Regions from separate parts of the Peribacillus sp. NPDC097284 genome, predicted to be linked through region 4. Evidence: riboswitches for the same ligand, from Rfam matches in the RefSeq annotation. Region 4 holds a riboswitch; each other region holds the start of a gene.

Region 1 (8,093 bases), on a different contig from region 4:
TTTGAATATATTCAATGTACGAATTCTTTCTACCGCTTCTTGGAGTCTGTCTTCTGAAGTGAGCAGTCCCACCCTGACGTATCCTTCACCAAATTCACCGAAACCATTTCCTGGTGCAACTGCTACATGGGCATGTGCCAGTAAATGATCTGCAAAGCTCGCTGAAGTAAATCCTTCCGGGACCTTTAGCCAAGCAAAGAAGGAAGCATCTGGAGCCTGGACATCCCATCCAATGGATCGTAACCCTTCAATAAATACATTTCGTCGTCCTTCGTACATGTTCACGAGTTCCTTCACACACTCTTGTGAATCCAGTAAAGCGCATGCCGTGGCTTCTTGTATTGCGGGAAAAAGGCTGACGTAAAGATGATCCTGCAATAATTCAAGCGATTCGATGACACTCTGGTTGCCAACCGCAAAGCCAACCCTCCACCCCGCCATGTTATATGTTTTAGAAAGGGTGTAAATTTCTATCCCCACTTCTTTTGATCCTTCTGCTTGAAGGAAGCTTACCGGTTTTTTCCCATCGAACCCAATTGCACCATATGCGAAATCATGAACCACACATATCGAGTGTTCTTTTGCCATGGAAACCGTTTCTTCGAAGAATTCTGCTGACGCCGATGCTCCTGTGGGATTATTGGGATAATTCAAGAACATCATCTTCGCTTTGTCAAAAACCTCTTTATCTATTTCCTTATAATCGGGAAGAAAATCATTTTCTTCCGTCAAGGGCATAATTTCCGTTTTAGCTTGGGCTAACGCTACACCTGACAGGTAATCTGGATAGCCCGGATCAGGCACTAAAATTGTATCGCCTGGATTCAATAAGCATTGCGGTAATTCGACTAGACCAGCCTTTCCACCGAAAAGAATCGCCACTTCCGTTTTAGGATCTAGCTTGACGCCATATTCACGTTCATAAAAGAGGGCCGCAGCTTCTTTTAAATAGGGAAGCCCCCTAAAAGGAGAATATTTATGATTCATGGAATTTCCTGCTGCTGTCTGCAGGCTCTTCACGATATGTTCAGGAGTCGGTTGGTCTGGATTTCCCTGCCCAAGATTAATGACATCCTTGCCTTCTGATGTTATGTTATTAACTTTTTCGACTAAAGAAGCAAAAAACTGCTTTGGAAGCTCTTGAAGAAGTCTGGATTTTTCGAATTGCACCATCTTTGCACCTTCTCTGAAATTTCTTGAAATTATAGTCACAAATGATATATGTTTATCTTAATCTTGTAAAGTACTTTTTTACATATGGAGGTTTTAAATGATGAAATGGAAAATCGCCTGTTTACAAATGGACATTGCCTTTGGACAGCCAGATATAAATTTCCAGGTGGCAAAACAATGGATTGAAAAAGCTGTACAGTCTAAACCGGACATCGTCATGCTGCCGGAACTATGGACAACCGGCTATGACTTAACGAGATTACATGAAATTGCAGACGAAGAAGCAGAACAAACCATTACCTTTCTAAAAGCCCTTGCAAAAAAACACCACATTAACATAATCGGTGGCTCGATTGCAAAGAAAACTAAGGAAGGCATCTATAACACAATGCTCATCATCGATAAAGAAGGCAAACTGGTTAAAGAATATGATAAACTCCATCTGTTTCAATTGATGGATGAACACCATTACTTACAACCTGGCAAAAAAGATGGCTTATTCTCCCTCGATGAAAAGATTTGCGCCGGATTCATTTGCTATGATATCCGTTTTCCAGAATGGCAACGGGCCCATACGGTACGAGGTGCGGAGGTTATCTTCGTGACCGCCGAGTGGCCAAAGCCTAGGCTCCATCATTGGAGGGCACTGTTAATCAGCAGGGCAATCGAAAATCAAGCATTCGTTGTGGCTGTGAATCGTTCCGGTTCTGACCGAAATAATCATTTTGCCGGACATTCCATCATCATCGACCCGTGGGGAGAAATCATTTGTGAGGCTGGTGAAGAAAAAGAACTTCTACTCGGCACCCTTGACTTAGAAAAAGTAGGAGAAGCAAGAAATAAAATACCCGTTTTCGAAGATCGGCGGCCCGAGTTTTATTAATTTACCATTGACAAACTATTTGAAATATTGATATCATTCATTCGAGATTAATTTTCTGAAAATAAATACAATACTCTTATCAAGAGCAGGCTGAGGGATAAAGGCCCTATGAAGCCCAGCAACCGACTGTAATACCATTGTGAAATGGGGCGGGAATTCCGCCGGATTATATCCACAGAGCACGGTGCCAAATCCACCAGAAAGAATTCTTTCTGGGAGATAAGAGGTTCGAAGTGAAGCTTCTGCCTCTTTCTATGGGAAAGGGGCCTTTTCATATTTTTTAATGTACTTGGAGGGATAACAATGACTCAACCATCAAATTTCAAGCTATTGACAAACGAAACGGCAATTGACCTAACGAAGAAACTTGGGTTACTGCATTCAGATGACTCATTACTATGTAATGAAATCGGTGACGGAAATTTAAATTATGTTTTTCACGTTACAAATCCCGTAACAAATAAAGGAGTCATCATCAAACAAGCAGTTCCTTACGCAAAGGTTCTTGGTGAAAGCTGGCCATTGACTTTAAAAAGATCGGCTATCGAAGCGAATGCATTAATTCAATTCAGAAGCTATTGTCCCGAACTTGTCCCACAAGTCTATTATTCTGATGAACAGCTTGCAATCACCGTCATGGAAGATTTATCACACTTGAAAATCGCCCGGACCGGATTAATTGAAGGAGATCATTTCCCTCTATTATCCAAACACATTGGTGAATTTGTTGCAAAGACCGCTTTTTATACGTCTGATTTTCATTTGGAACCGGCAGCGAAAAAAGAGGTTGCCCGGAACTTCACGAATCCAGAACTCTGCAAGATTACTGAGGTTTTCATTTTCACGGATCCTTTTTTGGAGGAACATCCAGGCGAGTTTGAGCTTGAGTTGCTGGAGGCTGCCAAGTCTATATGGAAAGATGCTGATTTAATACTGGAAGTGGCTAAGTTAAAACAAAGCTTCGAATCCGAGCAGGAGGCCCTTCTTCATGGCGATTTACATACGGGAAGTATATTTGCAAGTGATACAGAAACAAAGGTAATTGACCCTGAATTCGCTTTTTATGGTCCTGTTGGATTTGACCTTGGACAATACATGGCGAATCTCCTATTCCAGGCAGTAACACGCGAGGCCACTGGGAAGGAAGAAATCTTTACTCATCTTCAGGAATTTTGGAATACATTTGAAGAAACCTATACGAACCTGTGGAATTCTGAAAATAAAAGTCCTTACAGTAAGATCGAAGGTTATCTTCCATATGTACTCAACAAGTTTAAAGGTGATGCATATGGCTTTGCAGGATGTGAACTAATTCGAAGAACCATTGGCCTATCTCATGTTGCTGATTTAAATGGCATTGAGAATAAAGAAACTAGAATTACAGCTAAAACGGCTACCTTGAAAATCGGGGCCCATATAATCAAAAATCGGAAAGAACTGAATATTTCAGCAGTGATAGAAGCCGTAAAGCAATATACATTGCCTTCCTATTCAGCCCTATAAGGAGATATACATATGACAACTACAACGCCACTACCCTATTCCGTCCAATGGAATGATACCCATATTACCTTATTGAATCAACAGGCCTTGCCATCAAAAATAGAATTCATTGAACTTTTTACGGTTAAAGATGTATATGACAGCATCTTGACCTTGAAGGTCCGTGGTGCCCCCGCTATCGGGCTAACTGCAGCATTTGGCGTTGCTCTTGGTGCAATCCAGGAAAATACCACGGATTTATGGCAATTTAAACACAATGTCACGAAACATGTTACTACACTCGCTTCTTCAAGACCAACAGCGGTCAACCTTTTTTGGGCACTGAAAAGAATGGAGAATACTCTACAAGCAGCCAATAGCATAGCTTCAGCCAAAAGCGCTCTTGTTGCTGAAGCAAAAAAGCTATTTTCAGAGGATGTGGAGATGTGCCGAAAAATTGGTGAATACGGATTGTCTTTATTCAACGAGGGTGATTCTATTTTAACCCATTGTAATGCTGGGGGGATAGCCACTGCAAGGTACGGAACTGCCCTCGCACCTTTCCACCTGGCCAAGGAAAGATCCTTTCCTATAAAGGTCTATGCCTGTGAAACGAGACCTGTCTTGCAAGGGGCACGACTCACCGCATGGGAACTTATGCAAGCTGGAGTGGACGTTACATTAATCTCGGATAATATGGCAGCCCACACCATTCATCATAAAAAAATCGAAGCCATTATAGTCGGAGCAGACCGTATTGCGGCAAACGGTGATACAGCCAATAAAATTGGTACATTGGGTTTGGCGATATTAGCTAAGCATTACGATATTCCTTTCTATGTAGCAGCACCATCAAGTACATTCGATTTATCTCTCGAGTCGGGTATCTCCATCCCAATCGAAGAAAGGAATGGGGATGAAATCACTTCTATACAAGGAGTCAGGATAGCACCAGAAAATGTGAAGACATTCAATCCTGCTTTTGACGTTACGCCCCATTCTCTTATTACAAGCATCATTACCGAAAATGGCATCATTTCACCTGATTACAGGAGTAATATCCCGCTTTTTGTAAAATGAAATTATTTATAAAGGATTGATCAAGGGGCTGTCCCAAAAGGTGTAATTACACACCGAAATTGAATAAATAGTAAAAGGCAGAAACGTTGATTTAACAACATTTCTGCCTCTTTATTTTTGCGAAATTCACTGGAATAAGGACTTATTAGACAGCCCCTTCATTCTTTTCACGATTAACCTTGGAAACCCATTCAGTTGCTCCTGTTATATTTATTCTGACGAGGTTCTTTTTGATAGATATAATCGCAGAATTTAGTCAGAGTGGCATCTAGCCTTCTTTGATTTTTCTGCCGCTTTTCGGTAGTAATTATTCTTAGCCTTGTATGAAAGTTCATGTTCCTCAAGCAGGGTTTACCGCTCGTTTTCTTCAAATTCTACTTCATCATGGGTACCCTTCCATTCCCCACCCATTGGTACTTCTTCCATGGTCACCTTATGGATTACACACACACCTAAGTCAAGCACACGAAAAACGGCCCATCAGCAATAAATGCTTGCTGATGGGCCGCTTGTTTTTATAAAAGATTATTTGATTTTCTTTTTCAATACTTCCACCGCTTTTTTCACTTGAGTATCATTTTTAAGGATTTTATCCCTAATGACTTCCATCAATTTAACGGTTGTATCGTCTTTAATGACACCTGTTTCTTTGATCTTATGATCCTTTTGGAATTCCTTGACCGCTACCTTTGTTTCTTCATCGAAATACTTATCCACTTTTCCTGGATTATACCCGGCTTCTTTCAGCATTTTCTCCGCTGCTTCTACTTCACTCGAGGAATCCGATACTTTCAATCCTTTATCAGGAGAGATATATGGAAGATTGGCATACTCGGGAAGCTTGACTTTTATATCCGGTTCAATCCCTTTTTTATGGATCCAATTGCCTTTCGGAGTCAGCCATTTTTGTGCTGTATACTTAAAGTTGGAACCATCATCAAAGTCTGCGGCTTTTTGCACGGTCCCCTTTCCGAATGATTTTACCCCTACAAGCTGAATACCCGCAGATTCACTAACAGCGGCGGCAACGATTTCAGATGCACTTGCACTTCCATCATCAATTAATACGACCACTGGTAGCTTCAACTCACCATTATTCTGGGATTTATAGACTTCTCTTTTTCCTTTTCGATCCTCGACCTGAAGGATGACTTCCCCATTCGGGATAAATAAGTTTGCCATCGCGATCGCTTGGTCAAGCAATCCACCCGGATTTCCACGTAAGTCCAATATTAGGCCTTTCATCTTTTCTTTATCCATGTCTTCAAGTGCCGTATTCAGCTCTTCCACCGTATGCTCAGAAAAACTTGTAACCTGCACTTTGGCAATCCCATCATCAAGCATCTCTGAATAAACCGTTTCAATCGGAATGGTATCACGCTTAATGGACAAAGTAATCGGTTCCTTTTCACCCGCCCTTGAAATGGCAAGCTCCACTTTTGTTCCCTTTTTCCCCCTGATTTTCAAGACAGCTTCCGAAGAACTTAAGCCATCAAGGCTTTTGCCATTGACACTTAGTATAATATCATTAGGCCGGACTCCGGCTTTTTCAGCTGGTGATCCTTTAATAGGGGAAACCACCATGATCTGTCCATCCTTCTCTTGGATTTCAGCACCTATTCCTTCAAAGGAAGAAGAGATGCTCTCATGGAAACTGGAGGCTTCTTTCTTATCCATATAAGAGGAATAAGGATCATCCAACGATTCTATCATTCCATTTATAGCTCCATCCACGAGCGTGTTCTCATCGATTTCTTCATAATAATTATCTTTGATCGTATCATATGTAGAATATAACTTTTCAAATTCAGGATGATTACTCGGTGCAAGTGACTCTACTTTTTCATCGCCAAAGGTCAACGCGATTGTAGTTATCCCTGCTGTCAAAAATATGAGTAAGAAAATCCCCATAATAAACGTAAACTTTTTTATTTTCACAATTTTGCCTTCATCTTTGGGCTGTTGTTGATTTTCTTCTTCCACTGAAGCCTCACCACTTTCATTCTTCATGACAATATTAACTAATACATCCTATTTTATCAGCTTTCTAGCAAATCGGAAAACTTTAGTTATCAAATTTTTTGAATGATATGTAAGTGCCTACCATCTTGCTCCAATCCAGCTTTCTTATAGAGACCTTTTCTTTATCCATATTCTATATACGTGCAAAAATACGGACTCCGTGGAATGGAAGAAACTAAATATCTTAATTTCTTCCATTCCTGGCTACCCGTAAATCCAACGTTTATGGTCAGTCTTGAATCGCTGCCTCTAAAGAAACCTCAATCATCTCATTGAATGTTGTTTGGCGCTCTTCGGAGGTTGTTTCCTCACCTGTTAAAAGATGGTCGGAAATCGTTAAAACGGATAATGCTTTACGACCAAACTTAGCAGCAAGTGTATATAATGCAGCTGATTCCATTTCTATAGCAAGGATTTGGTACTTGGCCCACTTTTCCAATTCACTATTATCATTATAGAATTGATCTGCGGTAAATACGTTTCCGACTTTCAATTGCAACCCTTTGTCCACCCCTGCATCATAAGCTTTTTTCAATAAATCAAAATCAGCAGTAGGAGCAAAATCAACGCCACCGAATGTCATGCGGTTCATTTGTGAATCTGTAGAGGCACTCATAGCCAGGATTACATCTCTGACCTTCACATCTTTTTGAATGGCACCAGCTGTCCCAACCCGGATAAGTTTTTGGACATTATAGCTATTCATCAATTCATTTACATAAATCGAAATCGAAGGGACACCCATTCCTGTACCTTGAACGGAAATGCGTTTTCCTTTATAAGTTCCTGTATACCCAAACATATTACGAACTTCATTGTATAATTTAGCATCCTCTAAAAACGTCTCAGCAATATATTTTGCACGTAACGGATCCCCAGGAAGCAAAACCGTTTCCGCAATTTCATTTTCTTTAGCACCAATATGTACGCTCATTCTTAAAATTCCCTCCTTGAAGTGGTTGAAATGACATTCCCAATTACTATAACATACCAACCCCATATTAGGAAAATAGAACTTCTTTATCTACTGCAGGAAGTAGGATATAACACTCTTTAAGTGATCGGTGGAACGCAGCAAAACGGCGGAAACCCGCCGTCTTTTTGGTTGATTTTAAGGAGTAATGGCAAGAAAACTGCCCATTGATTGATGATACATCATTCATCGACTTCCTCATCAATAATGCATTTTTCAAGAAGGTATTCGAATGTGATGTCAGCAAGATCTTCAACTTCAGATTCTTTTGGAAGATAGCCCCGCTTTAATAATTCTTGGTAAAAGAATTCCGCTATCTCTTCAGTATCAATAAAAACCTCAATTTCTCGCAAATCATCGCCCCCTTAATTAAAGATGTATGAATGTATAGGTATAAATATGCCAGTAGGGCATTTTCTCTCAAAACTTACGCATATCCTACACTTTAATTCGTTGATTCAATTTCTTAGAGATGAGTCT
Region 2 (8,093 bases), on a different contig from region 4:
ATTTTTTTTACCGACCTTTTCGTGGTTTCTATCTGACCCTATCATTTTCATTAAAACTGACACTTTCAATGTGGTCAACTATTTCTTATACTAATGAACAAATCTTAATTATGCAAATATTAGGGGGAAGAAGAATGGAAAAGCTTGTAGGAACCGACACAGTCAAAAGAGGAATGGCGCAGATGCAAAAGGGTGGCGTAATCATGGATGTCATAAATGCAGAGCAAGCAAGAATTGCTGAAGCGGCGGGGGCGGTGGCTGTCATGGCTCTTGAGAGGGTACCATCAGATATTCGTGCTGCAGGCGGTGTGGCAAGGATGGCCGATCCAAGGATCGTGGAGGAAGTGATGAAAGCTGTTTCGATCCCAGTGATGGCTAAAGCAAGGATCGGTCATATTGTGGAAGCGAGAATCTTGGAATCCATGGGAGTGGATTACATTGATGAAAGTGAAGTACTGACTCCAGCCGATGAAGAATATCATATTTTGAAAAGCGATTATATAGTACCTTTTGTATGTGGTTGCCGGGATTTAGGGGAAGCCTCCCGACGTATCGGCGAAGGGGCCTCGATGCTTCGGACGAAGGGAGAACCTGGGACAGGGAACATTGTGGAAGCTGTACGGCATATGAGAAAAGTTCAATCTCAAATTCGTAAAGTATGCATGCTGAGCGAGGATGAATTAATGACTGAAGCAAAAAATATTGGTGCTTCTTATGAAGTTCTGAAGGAAATCCGGCGCACAGGGAAATTACCTGTAGTAAACTTTGCAGCAGGTGGAATTGCGACTCCTGCAGATGCCGCCCTGATGATGGAACTTGGGGCAGACGGTGTATTTGTGGGCTCAGGAATCTTTAAATCGGAAAATCCCGATAAATTCGCTGCTGCCATCGTACAAGCAACTACATACTTCACCGATTATGATTTAATAGGCAAGTTGTCTAAAGAATTGGGAAGCGCGATGAAAGGAATTGATATTTCTAAGTTGGCCCCAGCTGAGAGAATGCAGGAGCGTGGATGGTAAACATGGTAACCATAGGTGTTTTAGGTTTGCAGGGTGCTGTAGAGGAACATATGAACCAAATCAAGGAAGCCGGTGAGCATGCGATATTAGTTAAGAACCCAGAACAGTTAAAGGATATCGATGGCCTGATCATTCCTGGTGGAGAAAGCACCACTATGAGAAAACTAATGGACCATTATGGTTTCATGGAGCCGATTACGGCATTTTTCGAACAAAAAAAACCGATTTTCGGAACTTGCGCAGGGATGGTATTAGTGGCAAAGGAAATGGTTAGTTTGGAACATCCCCATCTTGGTTTTATCAATATTACAGTAAATAGAAATGGTTTTGGTCGTCAGAGGGAAAGTTTTCAAGCACCCCTTATAGTTAAAGGAATGGAAGAACCTTTCATGGGTGTCTTTATCAGAGCACCTTTTGCCGTTGGCGTAGGTGAAGATGTGGAGATATTAGCAAGTTATGACGGGAAAGTAGTGGCGGCTAGACAAGAACAGGTTCTTGTCAGTTCGTTTCATCCAGAACTGACCGGTGATCAACGATTTATACAACTTTTTTTAAAAATGGTGAAAGACTCAATCAATCAATAGAGTTGAAAAGCTTTAAAAATCCTGCCCTAACGGGGCAGGATTTTTAGTCAATGGCATAATACAATTCTTATTAGTGTTTCAAAAATATAAATTCCAATCAAGTTACTTGACTTTTATTTTTCTGATAATTAAGATAATTAATTGAAGTTGCTTAACTGGAAAGGACCCAGATCCTTTGCAGATTTTACATACAGGAGGAATATATATGAGCGAAATTATAATTTTATCAGGCAGCCCTGCTATACCATCAAGAACAGATATTTCATTAAAATATATCCAAACGTTGGTGGAAAAAGAAGGATTTACGACGGACTATCATTCTATTACCGAGTTTTCTGCAAACGACTTATTCCAAGGTCGTTATGATAGCGAGGATATTCTAAGACTTTCAGAAAAGATTAAGCAAGCTAATGGTATCATTATTGGTTCACCTGTCTATAAGGCATCTTATACAGGAGTGTTGAAAGCTCTAATTGATTTATTACCCGAGGGCGCGTTTAAGGATAAGCCAGTTTTGCCCATAATGGTTGGGGGAAGCAACAGGCATTTATTAGCTATAGATTATGCGCTGAAACCTCTTATATCAATATTAAAAGGGGAACCGATGCAGGGGTTATACTTTGTCGATAAAGAAATCGATAAGCAGAATCCAAAACATCCGATTAAGGAAGTGGAATTACTTGATCGTACAAAGAGTCAAGTAAAGGAATTTGTAGAAGCCATACAAAAAAGAAGAAATTGATCATTTCTTCTTTTTATCTTGACCCTTCCCATCAACAAGTTAAGTTATTAGGCTACTTTAAAGGTTTATTCAAGCTTGTTCAGGATGAATGAACCTTTTTTACTGGCTTAACAAATCACTGTAACAAACTTGAACTATTTGTGTATAATAATTGAAGTTAAACCAAAATATTAAACCAAGTTAATTTATATGAAAACTCCATTGACAATGATTTGATATGTGTTAATATTTAAAATAATAAAACTTATCAAGAGCGACGGAGGGATTTGGCCCTTTGAAGTCCAGCAACCTGCATCATGAATGCAAGGTGCTACATCCAACAAAATGTCATCATTTTGGAAGATAAGGTAAATAAGATTACCTTATCAATCTTTCCATCTTGGCATGGAAGGATTTTTCTGATTGATTTTATTAATTTGGGGGAATTCATTTACAAGCTGATCATCTTACGACAAGCTAGTCGACGAGTTTTCTTAAAGGAGGAATAGCCTTGGAAAAGGAAAATCAGCTGGGGGAAATATTTGAAAGACTGCAAGAAATGCTAAAAACTATGAAATATGGATCCATAACCCTTATCGTTCAGGACGGTAAGGTTATACAAATGGAAAGAAACGAAAAATTGAGAATTAAATAAATGGACTGCTGACTAGAAAACTAGAGGTGGATTTAGCTGATATAAATAGGAAACTATTGGTTAAAGCCGCCTTTTTCATTATAAGAAATGGTGTTTCAAAGGCTTTCAAAGATATCTGCTGTACCATAGGGTGATTCTTAAAAGGGGGTATAGAGTTGGCAGAGCTAGTGGACTATGAAAATATTGATACAGCGACATTACCTTCGTTCCCGGAAGATAGCGATACAAAAGGCGCTTTAGAAGTATTGGAATGGGCAAATTCAGAGTACGGAGATAAACTCATTTATGCCTGTAGTTTTGGGATTGAAGGAATTGTACTGACAGATTTGCTGGCAAAGGTTAATCCTTCCGCCAAAATCGTATTCTTGGATACGGATGTTCATTTCGCTGAGACTTACCAATTAATCGAACAAGTGAAAAATCGTTACCCACGGCTTTCCATTGTAATGAAGAAACCGGAAATGACATTGGAAGAACAAGCCGCTGAATTTGGTGATGAATTATGGCTTCATGACCCAAATCAATGCTGTAACATCCGCAAAATTACGCCGCTCACTGAAGTATTATCAACAGCGACGGCTTGGCTCTCGGGACTGCGCAGGGAGCAATCGGAAACCCGTGCATTGACTGAATATATAAACAAGGACAACAAATTCAAATCTATCAAAATTTGTCCGCTCATTCATTGGACATGGAAAGATGTATGGCGTTATGCGCATAAAAATGGCTTACCATATAATGTGCTTCATGATAATGGATATCCAAGTATTGGCTGTAAAACATGTACAGCACCTGCCATTAATGCTGATGATCTTCGTTCAGGACGATGGCAAGGTGCCCAAAAAACAGAATGCGGATTACATTTATCATAATTATAAAAAATTCAGGGGGAAATCAGCATGACCATTAGCTTGCCGCACGGAGGAACATTAATCAATCGCTTTGAACCAGACTATGATTTAACTAAAATAGAACAATCCGTTGAAATTGATGAAATCTCATTAAGCGACTTGGAACTTATAGGGACTGGAGCATACAGCCCCATTGAGGGATTCTTTTCAAAAGAAGACTATCAAACAGTAGTAAAGGATATGAGGCTTAGCAGCGGGCATGTCTGGAGTATTCCTATTACATTACCACTTTCCGCTGATGTGGTAAACGCTCTTACAATCGGAGAAGAAGTAAAGTTAACTCATGAGGGCCAAACTTATGGAGTCCTTGCCGTTTCCGATATATTTACACCTGATAAGCAAGTGGAGGCAACTTTAGTTTATCAAACGGATGATGAGAATCACCCAGGTGTAAAAAATCTATATAATCGTGGCGATGTATATGTAGGTGGTAAAATCAAGCTTATTAAACGGATCGAGCGTCCATTATTCGAGGATCATTATTTAGACCCAGTTGATACCCGAAAAACATTTGAAGAAAAAGGGTGGAAAACGGTTGTCGGTTTCCAAACAAGAAACCCCGTTCACCGTGCCCATGAATATATTCAAAAAACAGCATTGGAGATAGTGGATGGCTTATTCTTAAACCCATTAGTTGGTGCCACGAAGTCCGATGACATTCCTGCTGACGTTCGGATGGAAAGCTATAAAGTATTACTTGAAAAGTATTATCCAAAGGACCGTGTCTCACTTGCGGTATTCCCAGCAGCCATGCGATATGCAGGACCTAGAGAAGCGATTTTTCATGCAATGGTTCGTAAAAACTACGGATGTACTCACTTCATTGTCGGGCGCGACCATGCAGGTGTGGGCGATTATTACGGTACGTATGACGCACAAAAAATCTTCGGGAACTTCACTTCTGATGAGTTAGGGATAACATTATTATTCTTTGAACATAGCTTCTATTGTAAAATATGTGGGAATATGGCTTCTGCAAAAACATGTCCGCATGGTAAAGAAGATCACGTCATCCTCTCTGGGACGAAGGTTAGGGAAATGTTACGGAATGGGGAAATTCCACCAGCGACTTTCAGCCGCAAAGAAGTAATCGAAGTATTGATAGAAGGGCTTAAGAAGAACGAGGTATATAACTAATTATTGTAAGTTTTAGAAGGAGGATCCTCATGAGTAAAAGTACTAATGTAACTTGGCATGATGCATCGGTAACGAAGGAACTTAGACGGAAGCAAAACGGTCATGAGAGCACGGTGATATGGTTTACCGGGCTTTCAGGTTCTGGGAAATCAACGATCGCCAATGCTGTTGCAAAAGAGTTGTATAATCGGAATATCCGAAATTATGTTTTGGATGGGGATAATATCCGTCATGGACTTAACAAGGATTTAGGCTTCTCAGAAAAAGATCGCACAGAAAATATTAGACGGATTGGAGAGGTCTCCAAGCTCTTCGTGGACAGTGGTCAATTCGTATTAACGGCATTTATATCACCTTTTCGTGCAGATCGTCAAATTGTTCGGGACCTGCTTGGAGAAGGCGAGTTTATTGAAGTGTACATAAAATGTCCACTTGAAGAATGTGAAGTCCGTGATCCAAAAGGCCTTTACGACAAGGCTCGTAAAGGTATCATTAAAAATTTCACTGGAATCGATTCTCCATATGAAGAACCGGAACATCCGGAAATCGTATTGGAATCCAGTCAGTTTAGTGTAGAAGAGTGCGTCGAACAGGTTATAGACTATTTGACAACAAAGAGAGCGATTTAACCTAGGGGGAAAAGAAATGGTGTACGAGAAGATTTGGGCGGACAATCCAGCGCTTGCCAAAAACAAAATGGAAATTCGGAAACTGGAAAAAGATGCTTTGAAGATTTTTGACGATATTCCTCATTACGCGGCAAATGGATTCGATTCCATCCCTAAAGAAGAATGGGATGTGTTCAAATGGGCAGGTCTTTACTTACAACGTCCTAAAGAAGCTGGTTATTGGATGATGCGTGTTGTGATTCCAGGAGGGATTCTCACATACGACCAACAGATCACCCTTGCAAATATTGCTAAGGATTATGGCCGCGATGTCTATGACATCACTACACGGCAAGCTATACAATTTCATTGGTTGACGATAGAGCAGGTCCCTGATATATTAAATCGTCTAGATCAGGTAGGATTGACAACAGCGGGTGCTTGCGGAGACATAACACGGAATATTATCGGCAACGCTCTTGCTGGAATCGATCCAGATGAGTTATTCGATACGCGGGAAGTCCTTAAGGATGTATTTGAATACTTCAGAATGAATGAAGACTTTTCGAACCTTCCACGTAAATATAAAATGTCAGTCAGTGCTAATATACATAATGCTTCAAACGCCGAAATCAATTGCGTTTCCTTTAATCCGGCAACAAAGGTCATAGATGGGAAAGAAGAAGTCGGCTTTCATGTGAAAGTTGGTGGGGGTCTATCCTCAGTCCCTATGCTGGCACAAGAACTGGAATTATTCGTTTTACCTGAGAAAACGGTAGAAGTGGCTGCAGCGATCACAACGATATTTCGTGATTTCGGATACCGGGAAAAACGCCACCGTTCACGTTTGAAGTTTCTTGTTGCTGATTGGGGCCCTGAACAATTCACGGAAAAAGTACTGGAATACACTGGGCCGCTACCTGACAAGGGAGAAAGTGCGTTGAAGGAATGGAATGCTGGTTATTTTTACGGCATACATAAACAAAAACAGGAAGGACTCAACTATGTGGGTGTCAATATTCCAGTTGGTCGACTAACGCCCGAAGAGGTTATCGAGTTCGCCGAAATAGCTAAAAGATATGGAAATGGGGAAATCAGGAATTGTAATTCACAAAACCTGATTATTCCGAATGTATCGGATGGAAATCTGGAAGCCTTAAAACAGGAAACAATCTTTGAAAGATTTCCATACGAGCCCAAGAAATTTCTCGGTTACTCCGTTTCCTGCACAGGTATAGAATATTGTAACCTAGCACTTGTTGAAACGAAAAACAGGATGAAAACCATTGCCGAAACATTGGATAAGGAAATTGATCTAGATGTACCGGTAAGGCTGCATATGGTTGGCTGCCCTAATAACTGTGGCCAGCGAGCGATTGCTGATATAGGATTACAAGGGATAAAAATGAAAAACCAAGATAAAAAGATGGTTGAGGCTTTCGAAATATACGTGGGCGGAACATTAAATGCTGGCGGAAAATTCAATGAAAAACTAAAAGGAAAAGTGGAAGCGGGACAACTTTATCATGTCTTGAAAGAGCTAATTCTTTATTTTAAAGACAAAAAACTTCCCTCGGAAAGTTTTCTTGAATTTGTTGAACGGGTTGGAACGTCGGAATTACAGAATAAACTGGATAATGTCTTAGCGAGCATGATTGCTGTTTAAAAAGAGGTAAAAAAATGATGAATCTTTATCGCTTTGAAGTTACAATTAAGAATGAATTATGTCATGTCGTCATTGCCGCAGATTCAGATGAAATGGCTTTCCAGCTTGTCGATATCGAGCTGGAAAAACGGTTTTTGAAAATGCCGATGGTTAATGACGTATCATTATATGAAAAGAAACAAATTAAAAATGGAGCAGGTTTCGTTTTAACGAATTTCGAAACAGTACTCTGAGGAAAGGCGGATTGCAAAATGGGGAAAGTATATCTAGTAGGAGCCGGTCCCGGAGATCCAGATTTAATTACAGTAAAAGGGTTAAGATGTATTCAGGAAGCTGATGTTATTTTATATGACCGCCTTGTAAACAAAGAGTTGTTGACTCATGCCAAAGATGGCGTAGAATTGATTAATTGTGGAAAACTGCCGGATTACCATCTCTTGCAACAAGAAACAATCAATCGTTTTCTCGTCAAATATGCAAAAAAGGGTAAGGTGGTCACCCGATTAAAGGGCGGAGATCCTTTTGTGTTCGGTAGAGGCGGAGAGGAAGCAGAGGCTCTTGTCGAAAATGGAATACGCTTTGAAATAGTACCGGGCATTACAGCTGGCATAGCCGCATCGGCCTATGCAGGTATTCCGGTTACCCATAGAGACCATGCATCATCATTTGCCATTGTAACCGGTCATCGTAAAAAGGGTGAAGACGATAACATCAAATGGGAATCGCTTGCTAAAGGCATCGATACATTGGCGATATACATGGGTATTAAGAACCTTCCGTATATTCAAG
Region 3 (8,093 bases), on a different contig from region 4:
ATAGGTAATCCCACACCTAGAGTGGCAAATATAATATGTACGCCCATATTAGTCCCGAACATCGCCCTTGCCATTTGTAAGTGATCCATACTTATTTCCTTTCTAACCTAATTTATTCTTGTTAGCTTCTCCACACAAAAGGAAAATATTAAAAAAAGTTCCATACATCTTCTTTATCTTTTGTTACTGACATTTTTTTCTTATTTTAAATCCTATTTATTCTGACGAGGTTTATTGTGAGATACTTATAATCTTGTTTTTTCGGAATTATATATATACTATCGAGGTCGATTGTAAGATATAACATAGAGGAGCGACCTCGAAAAATAACGGGTTTGTTGCTGGATGCTATACCATAGGTTTACGCTGTTCCCCATAAAAAAAAAAAAAAAACACCGTTCAAAGTGAACGGTGTAAGCAATTGAACAATATTGAAAACTCCATTGCATAAATAGAACAAAATAGTCTTCCTCTTTCCTCACTATCGTTATGAAAGATTCATGTACCTACTTTGTCGATTTTTATCATTTAAAGTAGATAAGTAGTTAATAAAAATGATATGCCGTTTCAAGGACATACCATACAAGGTGAGTTTTTGGCTTAAAACTGCATGCATTTCCCTCAATATTTTTTTATGATCCTGATTTTCACCCATAAAAAAGACAACCAAAAAATATTTAACGATAGGATTTTATATTATCCTAATTTTCAATTATCTCAATGGTCATTTAACCAGTTTTCATTCTTGTAGTTTCTTTTCTTTATTCCAGTAGTCATATATAGCTTCTTTCAATATCCCATTTAGATTTTTTCCTTGCTTCGCTAACCATTCCGTCTGATCTATCGGTAATAGTAGTTTAAGGTTTATTCTTTCATTTGGCATTTCCACTTTTCTTATTTCTTTCAGAGTAATGCCCTCTTCAACATTCGGGAAGGATGTTTCATTCTCATGTACTATCTGGAAATCTTCATAGCCTTCTAGATCATATATCTCACAATATAGGTTAAGCTGGGGCAATCCTTCCCCCACTAAACCACGCAGATGCATAATCGCACTGATTTCTTTACCATCTTCCAATTTTATTTCGATAATTAAATTTTCGTTATTGCCGAATTTTTTTAACACTATTTCACTCACTATTATATCCAATTCCAATGTATACCTTGAATCTGTCTCGAATATATATATAGCACTATTAAACATAAAAACACTTTCGCCATCTATTTTTACTGACTTAACCTTGCGCATACACACTCCACTTTCAAGTATTATTCTCCATGAATTAAATGACGGTTATCATGATGATAAAGAAAATCTATAATTTAAAGTGATGCTCACTGTATTACCTATTCAACCATCAACCGTGATTCCAGATACTTATCCAACTTCTTTTTTACACGTTGAAGTGCATTATCTATTGTCTTTACTTGAACATTCAATTCTAGTGAAATTTCCAAGTAGGTCTGTCCGCCCATATACAAGCCCACGACTGTACTTTCCAGGTCACTAAGGAGTTCCGTTAATTTCAGTTCAATTTCACTGAATTCTTCTAATCCTATTAAAATGGCAACCGGATCCATCTGCTTTTGCTCAGGAACGACATCAATAAGAGCTTGCTCCGATTCCCCTTGGTAAATAGGTCTAAACAGTGAAACATAGGTATTCAAAGGAGAATGCTTTTGTCTAGTGGCCGCTTTGACAGCAGTGATAATTTGTCTAGTAATGCAAAGTTCAGCAAATGACTTAAAGGAAGCCGAATTTTTGCAATCTCGATAATCCCGGATAGCCTTATACAGTCCAATCATGCCTTCTTGAAAAACATCTTCCTTATCTCCACCCGTTAGAAAATACTTCATTGCTTTAGTTTTGACAAGACCTTTATACTTCGTAATTAATTGATTCAGTGCCTCATCATCACCATCTTGAAATTTGCCTATCAATATTGCATCTTCCATTTGTGTAGGGTTTTCTACTTTTTCCTTATCGAGGATCATACTCATTTTTATTCCTCCACTCACTTAGTTGAGCACCAAATAACTACAAGGTTGCGTTTTAGCTTCAAAATATTGGTAGAGCCTTATAATATTATAGTATCTCAGCTACATAATTAAAGATACCCTTAAATACCGACATTTTCCAACATTATTATATATTACCAATAAATAAATAGGAATATTGAATTATAAATTGGTCCATTTTATAAAGGTATTTATTCACAGGGTAATAGAATATTAGAAAGAGACATAACCTGGATTAAGATGTGTGGTTATATTGGGCTATCAAGAGGTATAAAAAAAGACCTCGAAATAGTATCGAGGTCCCTTTTGTCCATAATTTAGATTCTATTTGAATTCCTTTTTACTGGATTCTTCCACGTAATCGGTTGGTTCACCCCAGCATTCAACATTTTTCAATCCCTTAATGTTACTTACATGGAAAACGGGATTCTTGCCATCTTTCTTTTGCTTTTGATAATCAGCAAGTGCGGCGAAAGCTATTTTCCCTAGCAAGGCTATGGCTATCAGGTTTATGATGGCCATTGATCCCATCAACAAATCTGCTAGATTCCATACAAACTCGAGCGAAGCCATTGATCCGAATATGACCATTCCAACGACTGCTGCACGATAAATATTTATCCAAACTTTCTTTTCATTAATAAAACTGATATTGGATTCTCCATAATAGTAGTTTCCAACAATCGAACTAAACGCAAATAATAGGACAATAATGGCAAGAAAAATCCCAGCCCAAGATCCTAAACTCTCGCTAAGAGCATTCTGCGTAAGAACAATTCCATCCGTTTCCTTTGATGAATATAGGCCGGAAAACAAGATGATAAAGGCCGTCGAGCTACATATGATGAGCGTATCAACAAAAACGCCTAGTGACTGGATTAGACCTTGTTTTACCGGATGGGTGACATCTGCTGTAGCACCCGCATTAGGTGCGCTCCCCATTCCAGCCTCATTTGAGAACAAGCCACGCTTGATTCCGTTCATCATGGCTGCACCCAGTGCACCACTAGCAATCTCCCTTAATCCATCGAATGCACTTTCAAAGATTAAAGCAAGAACACTAGGTAACTCGGTTATATTTAATATGATGACAACTAAAGCTACTAACACATAAGCTCCTGCCATGATTGGCACGATGACTTCAGACACTTTAGCAACCATCTTAATTCCGCCAAAAATGATAACAGCCGTTATGATAGCCAAAATAAGTGCAGTAATCCATTTATCGACCCCAAAAGATGCTTGGAATGCGCTTGTAATCGTATTGGCCTGTACAGAATTGAAAGCAAGTCCAAAAGTCAATGAAATCAAAACAGCAAACGTGATACCCATCCAACGTGCATTTAATGCTTTTTCCATATAATATGCTGGACCACCACGGAATGCTTCTCCGTCTTTGACCTTGTAAATTTGAGCAAGTGTACTTTCAATGAAAGCAGAAGCAGATCCGATCAATGCGATTAACCACATCCAGAAAACTGCTCCCGGACCACCAGTTGTTATGGCTATAGCCACACCTGCCAGATTCCCCGTTCCTACCCGGGAAGCCGTGCTGATACAAAAGGCCTGAAACGATGATACACCTTTCTTATCTGCTGTAGCACCTTCTCCTAATAACCTAATCATTTCTTTCACCATTCTAAATTGTACGAATTTAGTCCGAAAAGAAAAATAAATGCCCATTCCAATTAATAATATAATCAGTATAGATGACCATAATAAATCATTTGTTTCAGTAATAAACTTTTCTACTATCTCCATTTTTAAACGAACCCACCTCTAATTATTTCAATACAATACCTTTAGAGTTCCCGCTTTTACAAAATAGTAAACACTTAAGAATAAAAATGACTCCGTATATTGTATGTAATTATACTATTTTAATATTATTGAAGGAGGTTATTAGTTTTTTGGAATATTAAAGAATTAAAGATTTCGTCTACACTTTCCATTCGAAGTCACTTACCTTACCCTAAAAAAGCCCTGGAGACAATGCTCCAGGGCAACATTCATGATTCATCGATACTCTTCCAACCATACTATTTTTATTTCTTCTTAGAGAACCGGGGAAAACCTATTAAAATGGCTATGATTCCTGAAATCCCGATCAAGACTGGATAGAAAGAATAGGGTAGGATACTGATAGGAGAGATGTGTGCAACACCGGCAGCTAAAAGTAGTTGTGCCCCGTATGGCAATAATCCTTGAATACTACAAGCGAAAACATCGAGCAAGCTGGCAGATTTCCGGGGATCAATTTCATACTTTTCGGCAATGTTTTTTGCGAGTGGACCAGCAATGATGATGGATATGGTATTATTTGCCGTTGAAAGATTCGTTAAAGCAACCAATCCCGCGATGCTGAACTCTGCACTTTTTTTTGATTTGCTCTTTCTCGTCACGAGGTTCAGTAGATAATCGATGCCACCGTTATGTTTGATAACCGAAACCATGCCTGCAATCAAGATTGCTAAGAAGGAGATTTCATACATCCCAGCCATTCCATCTCCTGCTTTTTGAATAACCTCCATTGCATGATAACTACCATCCGCTAAACCGATGATTCCAGCAAAGACAATGCCGATAGAGAGAACCAAGAATACATTGATTCCCGCTAATGCTGCCACTAGAACACAAAGGTAAGGTAGAATTTTGACCCAACTGTAGGCTTCTCCAGAGATTGTAGCTTGTTCACCCATTGTCAGAAAACCAAGGATAACACATGTAATTATCGCAGCAGGTAAAACAATAAAAAAGTTCACTTTGAATTTGTCTTTCATTTTCGTTCCCTGTGTACGTACAGCTGCTATAGTCGTATCCGAAATGAAAGAAAGATTATCACCGAACATGGCGCCACCAATGACCGCAGCCATGGAAAGGGCAACTGAAATATCGGTTTGTCCACTAATTCCTACTCCAATTGGTGCTAAAGCTACTATCGTTCCCATACTTGTCCCCATAGATAATGAGATAAAACAGGCGATAATAAATAACCCCACCATTAATAGATTTTGCGGAACGATCGAAAGTGCTAGATTCACCGTAGACGCTACGGCTCCCATCCCATTTGCCACTTCCGAAAAAGCCCCAGCCAATAGGAATATGACAACCATCAACATAATATTTGAATCCCCGGCACCTTTACAAAAGATTTCTACTTTGTGATTGAATGATTCCTTTCGATTCATTGCCAGTGCCGCAGCAGATGCAATGGCAATGGCAACAATCACTGGAAATGTGTAAAAATCTTTTGTAATAACACCTGAACCTATAAATAATATCAAAAAAACGATAAACGGCGTTAAAGCCCATGGATTCCCTTTATTGTCTAAACTCATGATGTACACCTCTTTATTATTTTTGCATGGTAATGGATACTCTTTTTGGACTCTCTAAATTTTCCGGCATCCCTTCATTTTAATATGGGCTTGATTATAAAATCAGTAACATACCATCAAGAACAGATTCCTATCCTATGAGTACAAAAAGACCTCTTCCGTTTTATTACAAGAAGAGGTCTTTTAATCTATAAACACTCCTCTTATCTTTCAGGTCGATCGCCTGCTGGATTTGGCACAGCACTCTAAATAAGTCTGCTGCCGAGACATCTTCGGGCCAGTCCCTCAGTCTCTCTTGATAAGAAGTAAGAAATATTCATTTTTTCAAAGCAAATATAAGAGTACAGCATTTTAAGAGTTTTCGCAAGGTAAAGTATTAAAGATTTTTATAAACTTATTGAATGCATTAGTTTTTAGTCTTCGGGGCGTAAAGGTAGCTAGTGTGAAAGCACATGACACTTCACTCTTCTACACTGATGGGTACTACTTTCCCATCTTCTACCGCTCCTACAACGACTTTTGCTGCGAATCCACCATTTTCGTCAATCGAAGGTATATTATAAATTTTCTGTTCAGGTGCCGTATTTGTCAGCCCATCCTGCATATGTTCACGGATGGCTTTCACATCATCGACTGTTCCTGCCGCTTTCATTGCCTCCACAAAGGCATACATAGCAATGTAATTCAACCCCACTTCAGAACTAGCATCTTCCTTATAAATTTTTTTATATTTATCAATGAATGCCGGTGCTGCTTCTTCATTGGAGTTGATAAGCGGAAGAACACCTATCGAACCTTCCAATGTTTCGTATGAACCGGCAATAGGCTTCATTTGATCCAGTTTCGCCTGGTCCATAATAATGAAACCGCCTTTAAAACCTAGTTCTCTTGCTTGTTTTGCAACCTTGGCCGTAGGCTCTGACGCCCCACCGATGAAAAGGACATCAGGCTTTTCTTTTAGAGCATTTGTAACAGTCGTGAAGAAATCCGTTTCTTTAGAAAAATCAATTGAGGCATTATAGACGACTTTACCACCTTGTTTTTCCCAATGAGGAAGTAGGTTTTCCGCCCAGTCTTTCCCGTACTGGGAAGATGGTGGCAATGCCGCAATCTTTTTGCCGAAGTTTTCCATTGCATACGTAGAAAACGGTTCAATATACCCTTCATAATTTGGCGGGATCCTCACTGTTAATGAATTTCCGCTTTCCGTGATAGCTGGTTCACTCGAATAGGCACCGATGATGAAATTCTCTTTTTCGTTAAAAACCTGTAGGGCGAGTATCCCTCCGCTATGAGGAGTGAAAATAATCGGAGTTTTATATTCCTGGATTAAACGTTTAGCATTTGAACCCGTTTCATTCGGTAAGTACTTATCATCCAACGAAACCAGGTTGAGCGTATATTTTTCCCCTTCCACTTCGAATCCACCGGCATCGTTTATTTCATTTACAGCCATCTCCATACCATTTAACGTTCGTTTTCCATATAAGGCTGCTGCTCCACTCAAAGGGCCGCTAAAACCGATATTGACAACATTCTTCCCTTTACTGGCCTTTCCTCCCCCACTTGATGCAGGGCTGTCTCCCTTGTTACACCCCACTAGTGCCGTTAGGACGAGTAATAGCATTACAAAGAATACACTCAACTTTTTCATAAAAATCCCCCATTCATTTTTAAACTCTTATGCTCCGATATAGGCTTTCCGTACTTCATCGTTAGACAATAATTCTTTTGCGGTCCCTTCAACGACAATTTCCCCATTTTCAAAAACATATCCTTTATCTGCAATGCTAAGAGCAGCATTCGCATTCTGTTCGGCTAGTAGAACGGTTATTCCTTCCCGGTTTATTTCTTCGATGACTTGGAACATCTGTTCAACAATCAAAGGAGCGAGGCCCACAGAAGGTTCATCTAGCATCAAAAGCTTCGGTTTAGACATCAAAGCCCTGCCAATGGCCAGCATCTGTTGTTGTCCACCACTCAGGCTTCCGGCTTCATCATGGAGTTTTTCTTTTAAAATAGGAAATAAATGATAGACATTTTCCAACGAGGACTTGATTTCCATCTTTTTTTTTCGATGTACGTAAGCTCCCATCTTCAAGTTTTCCTGGACAGTCATCTGAGGAAACAGTTTCCGCCCTTCTGCACATTGCACGATTCCAGCTTGGACATTCTTATCCGGAGCCCTACCTCCGATAGCCAGTTCCTCAAAATGAATTTCACCCTGAGCCAGCTTGCTTATGCCGCTGATAGAACGGAATGTCGTGCTTTTACCTGCTCCATTCGCCCCCAATAGAACGACAATTTCTCCCTTTTCCACTTCAATATTCACTTGCTTAATCGCAGTGAAGCTCCCATAACATACAGTAACATCAGTTAACTTAAGCACTAGCACTACCTCCTAAATAGGCTTTAATAACCGCCTCATTCCCCCTGATTTCTTTTGGAGTGCCCTCAGCAATTTTTTCCCCGTAATTCAGGACCATGATATGGTCAGCTAAGTTCATGATCATATGCATCTTGTGCTCGATCAAGCAAATCGTGAAGCCTGACTGATTTAACTCCTTGATCAGTTCTGTAAGCCCTTCTGTTTCATCAGGGTTTATGCCGGCAGCCGGTTCATCAAGAAAGATGATTTCCGGATCCGTCGCAAGGGCAAGGGCAATCGCCGTCCTCTTCTTTTCCTCTTGAGAAATACTCGAGACCATCTTATTTGCCGCATCCATTAAGCCGACA
Region 4 (8,093 bases):
AACTCAAGGGCATGATTCATGATTTAATGGTGTACCACGTGTACGACTAAATAGAATAAAGAATCCCTCTTTGGCTAACACTAATAAAAAGCCAAGGAGGGATTTCATTTGGATAAAGAAAAGATTACATTTCTGAAGGATACCGAGTATGACGGTAAGGATTCTGTATATCTCGATATCGACCGTATCATCAATGAAGGACTTGCTGGCGGAAACGTCTATGAAGCCGCGGACACCTTGAACATTGAGGAAGCCCATGACTTTCATGATGAAACGGAACCGAACATCAATAAAGATTGAAAACAAGGGCTTCCCTTATGGGTGGCTCTTTACTTGATTTCTTGATAGCCGAATATTTCTAGATTCACTTGGCTAAAGGCTCTTTCAAGATTTGCTTCGTATTCTTTCCTATCTTCTACGTTTTTGCCATGAACCTGGATTTCCTCAATCAAGCTTGCTCGGCAATCATCTAAAGATATCATTTCTTCCACACAAAAGTTACGCATGATTTGCGCTTTTAAATAGTCCGTAAAATGCTCAACTGTACCAAACAATGATATGGCCCCCTATGATAGCTGTCCTGTCTAATTAGCAGGATTCTTTTTGAATGTTGTCCAATATGGACTTGTAAAAAACAAAAAACAACTTCCCATTCAGAAGTTGTTAGAGTGCAAACGAAACATAACAAAAATGACCATGATTCCCCATTTTTCTACAAAAATAAGAAAGCATGTTCTTGCTAATTTTTCGCACTTAACACCCCCTATCCTCGTAGGTTTCTGGCGTTGTGCTAAAAACGGGCAGGTCTCCTGGCTCATGATCATCGCTTTTCGAACCTTCCCATCTTTTCTTGCAAAAAAGACAGTGGCATTCCTTCGAATCGCTCTCATTTACAGTTGCGGGACAGCGTCGGATTCTAACCGACTTCCCTTTTAAGCAGATAAGCTACACTTTCTTATCTGCACCCATTTCTAGACGAAATACTATTTTTCAGTTTAACTGTATCAAATTTTCACTAGGATTACAATGAGGCTCCTGCCTTGTTCTTGGGCCCTATCTATCCTCTTTCCTCCTATTCATCATTTCTTCCTGTCCTCTGAATACACCCTACTCTCTTTCAGTATCGATGTAATGATATGCTCCGAATCCCATTCATGACCGGATATCTCGATAAGCGGATACCGATTAGGCAACACGTTTTGCTGAATTTCATGGACTTCCAATCCTTGATCATGCAAACGCAGAATTTCACCGCGCAGATTTTCCAAGTAACTGAGCTTTCTTCCAAACATTTCCTTTCCGTTCGGGACATATCCGGCATGGCAGCAAAAGACCTCTTTAAAATCATACTGAAGCAGTTTCTTGATGGATTCCATGATGACCGGGATAGATTCTTCCCTTAAAACGAGCTTCGTTTTCGGCGTTACAAACAGGTCACCCGAAAACAGCATACCATTACTATGGTTCAGGTAAACCATATGGTCCCTCGAATGCCCTGGCGTAAAGATTGGCTCCCATGTTTGAGTGCGTGAATGGACGATCCCTCCTAATGGTTCTGCCTTGAAGGCATCCCTATCTCCCCAAAAAACTCTACGATAATCGGGATATTCTGCATCCTTTGCACAAATATCGAGGGACATCGGATGAATATAGATGGGAACGTTCCTATGTTCCTGTATCCATGCGGCCCCACCCGTATGGTCCTCATGATAATGCGTCAGCGCAACCATATCGTAATCAGCGGTTTCAAAGAATGGAGTAAGTTCCTTCAACAAGATTTTTGCCCCCGTATCAACTAACATGCCATCGGTTAAGAACACATTCACGCTCATGCCTGATTTGTTTCCTTCCGGTGTCCCTTTTACGCAAACCACATCGTTTATCGTTTTCATTTCCAGCATGACTTTCCACCCCAATCATTTTTTTGGAAAAACTCATCATCCTTTATTTTCTAATTTACTTACAATAAATGTATTATCTCTCCATACTTTTTACAAGTATAATATTTTTTCTAATGATGGGAGTGATCAAAGTCCATATTCTTACGCAGACAGGCCATGTAAGATCCGGGACGTTCCGTGTAACTTAGCAAATGGCCACTATAATCTGGGCAAGTAGATCGTTTGATTCATAATCTTGATAAAATTCAAAAAATAATTGACATTACTGTATTTAACAAATAATATAGATTATATTAAAAAAATAATAAAATACTAAAATAGTAATTAACTTATCAAGAGTGACTGAGGGACCAGGCCCTATGACGTCCGGCAACCGCCCCACATCGGGAATGGTGCCCCTTCCTGCAGAATGAAATACCATTCTGAAAGATAAGACGGGATATAATTTCGCTGCCTCTTTCTGAATGATAGAGGTAGCTTTTTTATGTATAAGGAGGATAGCATCATGATTGAAATTCGTTCAGTTCGAAAGGAATATATCTCGAAGAATACCCGAGTTATCGGAGTGGATAATGTATCTTTAACCATTCAAACGGGAGAGGTTTATGGGATTGTCGGGTATAGCGGCGCGGGAAAGAGTTCATTGATTCGCTGTCTGAATCTTCTTGAGCGTCCGACCAATGGTAGCATCATCATCGATGGCGTCGACTTAACAACCTTATCAAGCCAGGAGCTTCGCAAACAACGCCAGAAAATCGGCATGATATTTCAGCATTTTTCCCTAGTCAGTTCCAAAACGGTTTTTGACAATATCTCCTTCGCCTTGAAAGCCGCCCATCAACCAAAGGAGGTCATTACTAACCGCGTTCTGGAACTTTTGGATATCGTTGGCCTTCGGGATAAAAAAGATGTTTATCCGGCTCAACTCAGTGGCGGACAAAAACAGCGGGTAGGCATTGCACGGGCCTTAGCGAATGACCCTACCGTCCTATTATGTGATGAAGCGACATCAGCCCTTGATCCAACCACTACGAAGTCGATCTTACAGTTGTTGAAAAAGATCAATAAAGAACTGGGCATCACCATCGTGTTGATCACCCATGAAATGGAAGTGGTCAAGGAACTGTGCCATCGTGTCTCCGTCATGCAAGATGGACGAATTATTGAAGATGGCCCTGTTTATGAAATATTTTCACAACCCAAACAAGAACTGACTAAGCAGTTCATCAGTAGCGTGTTGGATTTTGAACTTCCTCCCCACCTTATTAGGGAAAACAAAGGAACGATTATCAAAATACAATTTGAAGGGCAAACCGCTGGTGAATCGATTCTCTCGGATACTCTACAAAACTATTCTGTCAGAGGGAATATCCTGCACGGGAAAATTGAATATATCCAGGATCTTCCTCTAGGAATCTTGATCATCGAATTGATTGGTGAGCTTGAAGAAGTGCAAGTAGCCCTTGAATACATAAGAAGCCGGACCCAATCTGTGGAGGTGTTAAAGCATGTCACTGCTTGATTCCATCATCAATATTTTGCCTGACCTTAATAAAGCCTTTCTGGAAACGATTTATATGGTCGGAATTTCCCTTGCGGTTGCCCTCCTGATTGGACTGCCTCTAGGAGTGTTGCTGTTTACGACGACCAGGAATTTGTTCTTTGAAAATATCACGTTGAATCGATCCCTCGGTTTCGTGGTTAATCTAGTCCGCTCGATTCCGTTTATCATTCTTTTAGTCGCTTTGCTTCCTTTAACCGAATTCCTTACCGGGTCAACAATTGGACCGCTAGCGGCTTCCGTTTCCCTATCAGTCTCCGCCATTCCTTTTTTCGCTAGGATCGTAGAATCTGCATTGAGGGAAATAGATAAGGGAGTGATCGAAGCCGCCATTGCAGTGGGCGCTTCCCCATGGATGATCATCAAGGATGTGCTTCTTCCTGAAGCAAGGCCTGGAATCATCCAAGGCGTGACATTAACGACGATATCACTCATCGGCTTCTCGGCTATGGCAGGAACAATCGGCGGAGGAGGAATCGGTGACCTCGCGATTCGTTTCGGCTATTACCGTTATGACAACACGATCATGATCACAACGGTGGTCGTTCTGATCTGTCTTGTCCAAATCATCCAAATGATAGGCGATAAGGCCTCTCACTATGTAAACAAACGATAAGATTCATAATGTTAACGATGACACTACATTAAACAAGGAGGAATTTTTCATGAAAAAAATCACTTCATTATTATCTATATGTGCATTAGCCCTTGGGTTGTCAGCTTGCGGAAATGACGATGCGACAACTAAAACGGAGGACAAAAAAGAATTAAAAATTGGGGCAACGACTGGCCCTTATGCCGACATGGTCATAGAGGCCATACAACCCGGACTTGAAGACCTTGGCTACAAAGTGGACATCGTCGAATTCAGTGATTATATCCAGCCGAATAAATCACTTGGTAATGGTTCGATCGATGCCAACCTCTTTCAGCATAAAGTGTATATGGATAATTTTTCAAAGGAACATGACTTAGAGCTCTCTGACCTTATTATTGTTCCAACGGCACCGATGGGCATTTACTCCACGGAATACAAATCATTGGCCGATATTAAAAATGGTGCGACCATCGCCGTTCCCAATGACCCAGTCAACCTCTCCCGTGCACTTAAAGTTTTATTGGATGAGGGCCTGATTGAAGTGGATCCGGATGTTGACCCATTAAGAATATCTGAGAAAGATGTAACAAAGAATCCGAAGAACATTCAATTCGAACCACTGGAATCGGCACAATTACCTCGTGCAACGGACAGTGTTGACCTATCGGCCGTTCCTGGTAATTTTGCGATTGCCGCCAAAATGGACCTTCAAGATGCTCTTGCATTAGAAAACATGCCAGATACGTATCGCAATGTCGTGGCTGTAAACACTAAGGATAAAGACGCCCAATTTGCAAAAGATATCAAATCAGTTGTAGAAAGTGCCGAATTCGAAAAGGTGATTGATGACAAGTTCCAAGGCTTCGGTAAACCCGATTGGATGAAATAAGGAAACAGCAAGTATGGGTCTGCTCCTGTCTGGGGCAGGCCTTTACTGATTAACAATACCTATGAACGCAGTCATTGTTTTCTTTTCCGCTTTGCCCTTTTTGGATATAATGGAATGGAAAGAAGGTGAACATGATGCTTAATAAGCTTAAACATACATTCCCAAACTCCCTTTCAGATAAAAAGGATGCACAGGACATCTCGGCATATTTCTGGTTGGAAGATCCATTCGGCCATACAATTGGCATTCCCCGCTCAGACATATCGGCGGAGGAAATCCGTTTGCTTACGCTACTCTTTGACACTCCATCACTCCAAAGTCCAAACACCTCCACTACCCAAACTACTTGGAATGATTTTTTATTTGGGCCGCGTGCCTCCCAGCCCCTAACGAACTGGGAGAATGTCCGGTTCACCTACTTTAACCTTGCCCATGGGGATTTTTCACACGATCATTTCGAGGAAGCGATTCTCTCATTCGTACCATCCGATTCCATCCTGGTCTGGGAGAATGAAACGGCGGGAACCTTAATTGAATCAGACATGGATGAACCCTTATCGACGCATGATTTTCTCGCCATCTCATCCACACTCGAGAGTGACTTTTACGTAAAGATCAGGGTCTATGCCGGTCGATTTCACCCTGTCGATGCGGACCTTCATCACCATCTGATACAAGAGAGAAAATGTTTCACACTTTCTTTGCTCCATCTATCCGATGTTAAGGTGACGGAATTACCCAATATTATCCCCTACGCACTCATGAATGCCTGTACTGACATGGATAAAAGATGGTACATCAATGAATTGCTTGGCAAGACGCGGCAGGATCATGAATTGATCAAAACGGTTAAAACGTATATCGAATGTAATTCCAACGCCTCATCGGCAGCTAAACAACTTTATATCCATCGGAACAGCCTGCAATACAGGATAGATAAATTCGCTGAAAAAACAGGACTGGATGTACGGAATTTCCCGCATGCTTTGGCTGCCTACCTCCTCATTCTCTTAAATGAGAAAAAAGGATAATTATCCCTTTTGTGCAGTGTGCCCATATTTATTTCAGCATTGATAGAGTAGACTATAAATATCATTACGAATTTAGGAGTTTAAGAGGAGGAATAGTTCATGGCAGAGTTAGTATTGGATCATATCTTCAAGATTTATGATAATAAGGTGACAGCCGTTAAAGACTTCAACCTTAGCGTGGACGATAAGGAATTCATTGTTTTCGTCGGACCCTCGGGGTGTGGAAAGTCGACCACTTTAAGGATGATTGCCGGCCTTGAGGACATCTCCCAAGGGGATCTTTTTATAGATGGCAAGCGGGTCAATGACGTGCCTCCAAAAGATCGGGACATTGCGATGGTTTTCCAGAACTACGCTTTATATCCTCATATGACCGTCTATGACAATATGGCTTTTGGACTGAAGCTAAGGAAAACGCCGAAGAAGGAAATCAAGCAACGCGTCCATGATGCTGCCAAGATCCTTGGACTTGAAGACTTCTTACAACGGAAGCCTAAAGCCCTTTCTGGCGGGCAGCGCCAGCGTGTGGCACTTGGAAGGGCCATTGTCCGGGATGCCAAAGTCTTCTTGATGGATGAGCCCCTTTCCAACCTTGATGCAAAACTTCGGGTACAAATGCGCGCAGAAATCGCGAAACTGCACAAACGGATCAACACAACAACCATTTATGTCACCCATGACCAAACAGAAGCCATGACCATGGCCACACGGCTTGTAGTCATGAAGGATGGTATCATCCAGCAAGTGGGCGCACCGAAGGATGTCTATGAAAAGCCTGTAAATGTTTTCGTAGGCGGATTCATCGGCTCACCTGCCATGAACTTCTTTACGGGTACCTTGCAGGATGGATTCATTCAAATTGGGGAGCAAACACTTGAGGTGCCTCCTTTCAAAATGGATACGCTTCGTAATCAAGGCTATATCGGAAAAGACATCATTCTTGGCATCCGGCCTGAGGACTTTCATAACGAAGAAACGTTCATTTCCGCATCGCCCACTTCAACATTCACGGCTCAAGTCGATGTGGCCGAGCTAATGGGTGCCGAAATCATGCTCTATTCGACATTCGCCGGACAGGACTTTGTTGCCCGGGTGGATGCCAAACATATCATCCAGGCTGGTGATGCCATTGACCTGGCCCTTGATATGAATAAAATCCATTTCTTCGATAAAGAGTCCGAGCAACGCATTTTTGACGAAGAATCAGAAATGGAAGGCAACCAGCAAACGAAGATGGCTTAAGTAATACTTTTTGATTTTGATTTGCATACAAATGGGGGAAGCCTTATCGACCAAGGCTTCCCTCAACTTATTTCTCAAATCGAACCAATGTCTTTTCAGGCATTTCAATCGAATCAACATTCAATGTATCCATTTTTAACGTTAACTCACCTACTCGTTTTTCTTTCTCCTCCCCTACCCAGCAACTATACAATTCGAAATACTGATCTTTTTCAAGATAGTCATTCATCATTTCGCATAATGCTGTAAGCTTCTTTTTTGATTCAAAACACTGGCTTGGACTCATATCTTTTGAAATTTCAATTCCCCAGTCGGATGACACTTCATAAACAAACTGTGCCGTGAATTGATACTTTTTCACATGTTGTTTGTCGTACTTACTTGAAAAACAATCTCCAATCTGAATTAAGGCGTTATGCTCTTCATCTTCACTAAGACGGAGTTCCACGTTACACCCAATATAGCTCGCTAAACTCACATTACATGCTCCTTTATACTCCTCTTTTCCTCGATATATGGACGATCCGCCGAACTATTCTATTCCAAAAACTTACCTCATCCACTTCTATCGACCCGCTCCACGTTTCTTTTTTCAGCTTCATTATCCTGCGTCTAATCGCCTGCCTACCACGAAGCAATAAGACTTTAAAATATGGCATTCACGTTCATCACTTCATAACGATTCATGAGGTAGTCCTCCCATCCAAGGTAGGGATCTTAATTAGCCCAACGCTTCTTCAACATTCCATTCAATTTTTCAGATCCGAACAGCATGGCCATCACATAAACCAGAGCAAAGTACGGAAATACATCAAGCGTAGTGTACGAAGCAATTAACCCTAGAAAGGGCGGCAAAAGGGTGGTCCCCGTG

What was found. Region 4 has a riboswitch for S-adenosylmethionine ahead of ACIQXU_RS14115 (methionine ABC transporter ATP-binding protein). Riboswitches for the same ligand answer to the same signal wherever they lie in the genome.
Region 1: another riboswitch for S-adenosylmethionine. It lies ahead of mtnK (S-methyl-5-thioribose kinase); the one in region 4 lies ahead of ACIQXU_RS14115 (methionine ABC transporter ATP-binding protein).
Region 2: another riboswitch for S-adenosylmethionine. It lies ahead of ACIQXU_RS09535 (YezD family protein); the one in region 4 lies ahead of ACIQXU_RS14115 (methionine ABC transporter ATP-binding protein).
Region 3: another riboswitch for S-adenosylmethionine. It lies ahead of ACIQXU_RS11775 (Na+/H+ antiporter NhaC family protein); the one in region 4 lies ahead of ACIQXU_RS14115 (methionine ABC transporter ATP-binding protein).

The regions. Positions count from the first base shown of each region.
Region 1 is NZ_JBIWCZ010000003.1:99,527-107,619, reverse strand. Features, by position in the region: gene ACIQXU_RS08560 (pyridoxal phosphate-dependent aminotransferase) at 1-1,173, opposite strand, end outside; gene ACIQXU_RS08555 (carbon-nitrogen family hydrolase) at 1,274-2,056, shown strand; SAM riboswitch class I at 2,130-2,282, shown strand; gene mtnK (S-methyl-5-thioribose kinase) at 2,354-3,559, shown strand; gene mtnA (S-methyl-5-thioribose-1-phosphate isomerase) at 3,572-4,618, shown strand; gene ACIQXU_RS08540 (lmo1851 family serine protease) at 5,144-6,601, opposite strand; gene deoD (purine-nucleoside phosphorylase) at 6,870-7,574, opposite strand; gene ACIQXU_RS08530 (hypothetical protein) at 7,642-7,803, opposite strand; gene ACIQXU_RS08525 (YozD family protein) at 7,796-7,966, opposite strand.
Region 2 is NZ_JBIWCZ010000003.1:313,120-321,212, forward strand. Features, by position in the region: gene pdxR (MocR-like pyridoxine biosynthesis transcription factor PdxR) at 1-2, opposite strand, end outside; gene pdxS (pyridoxal 5'-phosphate synthase lyase subunit PdxS) at 135-1,022, shown strand; gene pdxT (pyridoxal 5'-phosphate synthase glutaminase subunit PdxT) at 1,025-1,606, shown strand; gene ssuE (NADPH-dependent FMN reductase) at 1,812-2,348, shown strand; SAM riboswitch class I at 2,590-2,697, shown strand; gene ACIQXU_RS09535 (YezD family protein) at 2,866-2,982, shown strand; gene ACIQXU_RS09540 (phosphoadenylyl-sulfate reductase) at 3,150-3,854, shown strand; gene sat (sulfate adenylyltransferase) at 3,882-5,030, shown strand; gene cysC (adenylyl-sulfate kinase) at 5,060-5,659, shown strand; gene ACIQXU_RS09555 (nitrite/sulfite reductase) at 5,676-7,304, shown strand; gene ACIQXU_RS09560 (DUF3906 family protein) at 7,319-7,537, shown strand; gene cobA (uroporphyrinogen-III C-methyltransferase) at 7,556-8,093, shown strand, end outside.
Region 3 is NZ_JBIWCZ010000005.1:27,782-35,874, forward strand. Features, by position in the region: gene ACIQXU_RS11755 (cytochrome ubiquinol oxidase subunit I) at 1-89, opposite strand, end outside; gene ACIQXU_RS11760 (hypothetical protein) at 740-1,249, opposite strand; gene sigH (RNA polymerase sporulation sigma factor SigH) at 1,348-2,001, opposite strand; gene ACIQXU_RS11770 (alanine/glycine:cation symporter family protein) at 2,344-3,780, opposite strand; gene ACIQXU_RS11775 (Na+/H+ antiporter NhaC family protein) at 4,065-5,357, opposite strand; SAM riboswitch class I at 5,558-5,662, opposite strand; gene ACIQXU_RS11780 (ABC transporter substrate-binding protein) at 5,818-7,011, opposite strand; gene ACIQXU_RS11785 (ABC transporter ATP-binding protein) at 7,039-7,746, opposite strand; gene ACIQXU_RS11790 (ABC transporter ATP-binding protein) at 7,739-8,093, opposite strand, start outside.
Region 4 is NZ_JBIWCZ010000007.1:65,818-73,910, forward strand. Features, by position in the region: gene ACIQXU_RS14095 (YheE family protein) at 1-50, shown strand, start outside; gene ACIQXU_RS14100 (hypothetical protein) at 109-300, shown strand; gene ACIQXU_RS14105 (hypothetical protein) at 330-554, opposite strand; cobalamin riboswitch at 783-984, opposite strand; gene ACIQXU_RS14110 (MBL fold metallo-hydrolase) at 1,080-1,901, opposite strand; SAM riboswitch class I at 2,228-2,337, shown strand; gene ACIQXU_RS14115 (methionine ABC transporter ATP-binding protein) at 2,407-3,423, shown strand; gene ACIQXU_RS14120 (methionine ABC transporter permease) at 3,410-4,078, shown strand; gene ACIQXU_RS14125 (MetQ/NlpA family ABC transporter substrate-binding protein) at 4,128-4,949, shown strand; gene ACIQXU_RS14130 (PucR family transcriptional regulator) at 5,084-5,980, shown strand; gene ACIQXU_RS14135 (ABC transporter ATP-binding protein) at 6,080-7,222, shown strand; gene ACIQXU_RS14140 (hypothetical protein) at 7,290-7,700, opposite strand; gene ACIQXU_RS14145 (MFS transporter) at 7,940-8,093, opposite strand, start outside.